Regions from separate parts of the Comamonas sp. SY3 genome, predicted to be linked through region 1. Evidence: riboswitches for the same ligand, from Rfam matches in the RefSeq annotation. Region 1 holds a riboswitch; the other holds the start of a gene.
The links. A riboswitch is a leader RNA that binds a small molecule or an ion and turns the genes downstream of it on or off. The one in region 1 is predicted to bind thiamine pyrophosphate.
Positions count from the first base shown of each region.

Region 1 (2,388 bases):
CTGCATCTGCGCGCCGCTGAGCACTGGCACCTCGACCTCCAGGTGGGCGCCCGCGCGCTCAAACACCAGCACCTGCCAGCGCACCTGGTTGTCATCCAGGCCAGGCAGGTAGCCGGCCCGCATGCGCTCGGCCATGCGCTCAAGCGCTTGTGCCTGCATCATGCGCGCGCCGCTTGCACAAACTCATCAACGGCCAGGGAGCAGCCCTTGGCGGCAGCCCCTTCGGCCCGGCCCAGCAGCAAAAAGCCGCCCTCGGCCCACTGGCCCACATCCTCGGTCAGGATGGTGCTGACCGCGTTGTAGTTGGCCAGGTCGCAGTGCACCAGAATGCCGCGCTCACCCGGCGCCACACTGCGGCCGCTGACGGGCTCGACCAGGCGCGAGCGAATCCAGTGCGGTCCGGACTTGACCGAAGGCAAGCGGGCATTGCCGTTGTCATAGAACTGGGTGCTCAGCTCGGTCATGCCATACATGTTGATGCACAGCGCGGGCGGCACACCCAGCAGCTCGGTCAGGCCGGCATAAAAATCGGCCAACGGCAGATCGCGCGACTGGCCCTTGTAGCCGCCGGTGTCCAAAATGCGGCTGCCCACCGGCAGCTGAAAGCGGCGGCCCTGGGCGCGCAGCGCATCCATCACATGCACGAGGCTGAAGCTCGCGCCCAGCAGCGCATAGGGCTGGCCGGTGCGCTCGGCCGCTTCCAGCACGGCGCAGAGCCCGTCCATATCCAGGCCCTCCGGCCCCAGAAAATAGCGGCTCTCCGGCGTACCAAAGCTCGACTTGGCCAGCGCCAGGTAATGCGCCAGCGACGAGTTGGGCATGGCCACTTCATCGGGGAACAGGATGCCCATCGGCATGCGCGCCGTGCCCTGCATGAAGCGGGTGGCGAAGTGCCGCTGCATCGACAGGTCATACACCTGCAACGCCGGATGAAAATGCCGGCCCCGCGCGGCGCGGCCGGTGGTGCCGCTGGTCATGAAGACGCGTTCGGCCTGCGATGGCGGCTCGCTGCGCAGCTCCAGCGCCTTGAAGGCATCGATGGGCACGGCCGGGATATCGCTCCAGGTCTTGACCGTGCGCGGGCTGGCGCCACGGCGCTGGCAAAAGCTGCGGAACGGCGTATTCGATGCGTATTGGTAGGCAAAAAGGCGCAGCGCGAGCTGGTCAAACTGGTCATCGGTGCAGCCATCCATTGCGATGAATGCAAGCAGGTCTGCGACCAGCGTATCGGCCTTGTCCATGGAATTCCTTCGAGAGCGGTGACGTCATGCTCCGAAGGCTCCCCCCATGCGCGCAACGCGGCCCATAGCAGGGAACTGGCTCTTCTTCCGCCGGAATGACCCGGTTCAAGTTCTCGGGTGTAGATCTCAGCACTGGCGTGCACCCCGGAGCAGGCGCCATCTTAACCGAGCACCACAGGCACGAGGCCGAGCTGGCGTCAAGCCAGGGTCTGCGCCACGGTCAATCCCACGACCTCCGCCAACCCCACATCAGGGAAAACACCAGGGCCACCGCGATGGTGCATGCGCGTCCTTCCACCAGTCGCACATGCACCAGGCCAAGGCATTTCCTGCCGATTCCTGCACCATATCCAGGCGGCGCGGCATCCACGTAACCCATTGTGGTGCCTTGCAAATTTTCTGCAGCAGATCAAAGCAGCCATGCTGGAAATCACCTAGTCCGGCACCCTTTTCTTCTGCGATTCAGTCTGTTAACTTATGTCCTGTCGACAGACGACTATCGCTAGACGACATAAATCCAACGAGGACAACAATGCTTGCAATGGCTGATGCCGACGTCCAATCCGGCTACGACAAATCGCATACCGAAAGCGAACAGCGGGTTCGCGAAGACCTGGCCGCCGCCTATCGCCTGATGGCCCATTTCGGGATGGACGACAGCATCTACACGCACATCTCGGCGCGGGTGCCGGGCCGTACTGACCAGTTCCTCATCAACCCCTTTGGCACCCTGTTCAAGGACATCACGGCCAGCTCGCTGGTCAAGATCGATGCCGAGGGCCGCATCGTGGAAGACACGCCCTACCAGGTGAACCCGGCCGGCTTTGTGATCCACAGCGCCGTGCATGCCGCGCGGCACGACGCCGCCTGTGTCGTGCACTCCCACACCGAAGCGGGCGTGGCCGTCTCCTCGCTGCAATGTGGTCTGCAGCCTAGCAACCAATGGGCACTGCAGTTCTACAACCGCGTCGTCTACCACACCTTCGAAGGCATCGCGCTGGATCTGCATGAGCGCGAGCGCCTGGTCGCCGACCTGGGCAGCACGGCCAAGGCGATGGTGCTGCGCAACCACGGCCTGCTCACCTTGGGCAACAGCGTCGCCGAGGCCTTCATCCTGATGCTGAACCTGGACCGCGCCTGCCGTGTG
Region 1 covers NZ_JBGTYN010000009.1:64,192-66,579, reverse strand. The annotation lists gene ACCQ08_RS13555 (acyl-CoA reductase) at 1-162, opposite strand, end outside; gene ACCQ08_RS13550 (long-chain fatty acid--CoA ligase) at 159-1,241, opposite strand; TPP riboswitch at 1,307-1,398, opposite strand; gene ACCQ08_RS13545 (class II aldolase/adducin family protein) at 1,774-2,388, shown strand, end outside.

Region 2 (2,388 bases), on a different contig from region 1:
TGTTGATGGTGTCGCCGCCAGCGTTGGCCATGGCCAGAATCTGCGCCTTGGAGTTCTGCGCCTGCAGCAGGAAGGATGAGAAATCCGAGGCATTGATCGGGTGGCGCACGGCGCCCACCACGCGGCCGCCGGCGGCCTTGATGACCTTGGTGGTATCGGCCTCCAGCGCATGGCCAAAGGCGTAGTCGGCCGTCAGGAAGAACCAGTCCTTGTCGCCCAGGCCCACAATCGCGCCGCCCGTGCCCTTGGCCAGTGCCACGGTGTCGTAGGCGTAGTGCACGGTGTAGGGGCTGCACTGGTCGTTGGTCAGCGCCGAGGTGCCCGAGCCGTTCACGATGATGAGGCGCTTTTTCTCCTCGGCCACCTTGGCCATCGCCAGGCCGGTGATGGAGGTGGTTCCGCCCACCAGCATCTGCATATCGCGCTGGTCGAACCATTCGCGGGCCTTCGATGCGGCCAGGTCGGCCTTGTTCTGGTGGTCGGCCACCATCAGCTCCACCGGCTTGCCCAGCAGCTTGCCGCCAAAGTCGTCAATCGCCATCTGCAAGGCCAGGGCCCCGCCCTTGCCATCGACATCGGCGTAGACGCTGGACATGTCGGTGATGAAGCCGATCCGCACCTTGTCTTGCGCCAGCGCGCCTTGGCTAAGCAGGGCCAGCACGCAGCCAGCGGCAGCGGCCGCAATCGCTCGTCGCCGGTGCGGCCGGGCAGAACGCAAAGAGGGCATTGCAGGAACTTGCATCGGGAGGTCTCCTTGTTCAAATGGACATGCGTACAGCGTGACGGCCAGGTGCGGCGCACCGGTGGGCGGCTGCGCCCCGATGGTTGCAGGCTGCTTCGCGCGCGCCTACTGGGGTAAGCACCAGAGCGCGGCAAAAACGCCTCTGCAGGCGCGGCACGAACCGGCTATACTGCTCGCAGCTCCGGGGTGTGCGAAAGCGCTGAGATGCGAAAGGCAGTTGCAAGACTGCTGATTAGCGAACCCGACGAACTTGATCCGGTTCATGCCGGCGGAAGAAGAGCGGGACCCTGAAAGCACAGCGGTGGAAGGCAGGCAGCGTTGCATGGCACGCGCTTGCAGCCCTCCGCCACGCACACCCCAGGCGCCTCGCGCACTGGGGTTTTGTCTTTTTTGGGGACGGCACCTGTCAGCGCGCAACAGGTGCCGCCATGGCCACCCCACAGCGGCCCTGGCGCAACGCACAGTACGGCCGGGCCGGGGTGCAGTCGATGGGCGTGTTGCGGCCAGGCAGCCATGCCTGGCGTGTTGCAACAGAGCAGGGCCGGCACGTCCCGGAGCGTTCGATGAAATCAACCGCTTTGAGGAGACTGCCATGAACGCCCCTGAGTCCCTGTTCATCCCCGCCACCGGTGATGCCCCCGATGCCGCCCGCTTTAGCGAACTGCTGGCCCGATCGCGCCAGCCTTTTCCTGCGTCGACCAAATCCTACCTGCCCGGTGCCATCCACCCGCAGCTGCAGGTGCCGGTGCGCGATATTGCACTGACCAACGGCGAGCAGGTCAGCGTCTACGACACCTCCGGCCCCTATACCGACCCGGCCGTGGCCATCGATGTGCGCCAGGGCCTGCCCGCGCTGCGCGCCGAATGGATTGCCGCGCGCGCTGACAGCGAATACTACGTGGGGCGCCCGCGTGTGGCCCTCGACGATGGCGGCAAGCGCGGCGAAGAAGACCTGCGCGTGGCCCAACTGCGTGCCGAGGCCGCCGCACTGCAGCGCCAGCCGCGCCGCGCCAAGAGCGGCGCCAACGTGACCCAGATGCACTATGCACGCAAGGGCATCATCACCCCCGAGATGGAATACGTCGCGCTGCGCGAGAACGGCCGCCGCGAATGGATGGCCGAGTACCAGCGCGATGCCGCGCGCGAAGCCCGCCTGGCGGGCAACAGCCTGGGCGCGGCGATCCCCAAGATCATCACGCCGGAGTTTGTGCGCGACGAGGTGGCGCGGGGCCGGGCCATCATCCCGGCCAACATCAACCACCCCGAGATCGAGCCGATGGCCATTGGCCGCAACTTCAAGGTCAAGATCAATGCCAACATCGGCAACTCGGCGGTGACCTCCAGCATCGAGGAAGAGGTCGAGAAACTGGTCTGGGCCATCCGCTGGGGGGCCGACAATGTGATGGACCTGTCTACCGGCAAGAACATCCACACCACGCGCGACTGGATCGTGCGCAATTCGCCAGTGCCGATTGGCACCGTGCCGATCTACCAGGCGCTGGAGAAGGTGGGCGGCATTGCCGAGGACCTGACCTGGGAGATCTTCCGCGACACGCTGGTGGAGCAGGCCGAGCAGGGCGTGGACTATTTCACGATCCATGCCGGCGTGCGCCTGGCCTATATCCACCTGACGGCCCAGCGCCGCA
Region 2 covers NZ_JBGTYN010000001.1:332,157-334,544, reverse strand. The annotation lists gene ACCQ08_RS01425 (ABC transporter substrate-binding protein) at 1-727, opposite strand, end outside; TPP riboswitch at 915-1,036, shown strand; gene thiC (phosphomethylpyrimidine synthase ThiC) at 1,335-2,388, shown strand, end outside.
Region 2: linked by a shared signal. The riboswitch ahead of thiC (phosphomethylpyrimidine synthase ThiC) and the one ahead of ACCQ08_RS13550 (long-chain fatty acid--CoA ligase) in region 1 are both predicted to bind thiamine pyrophosphate.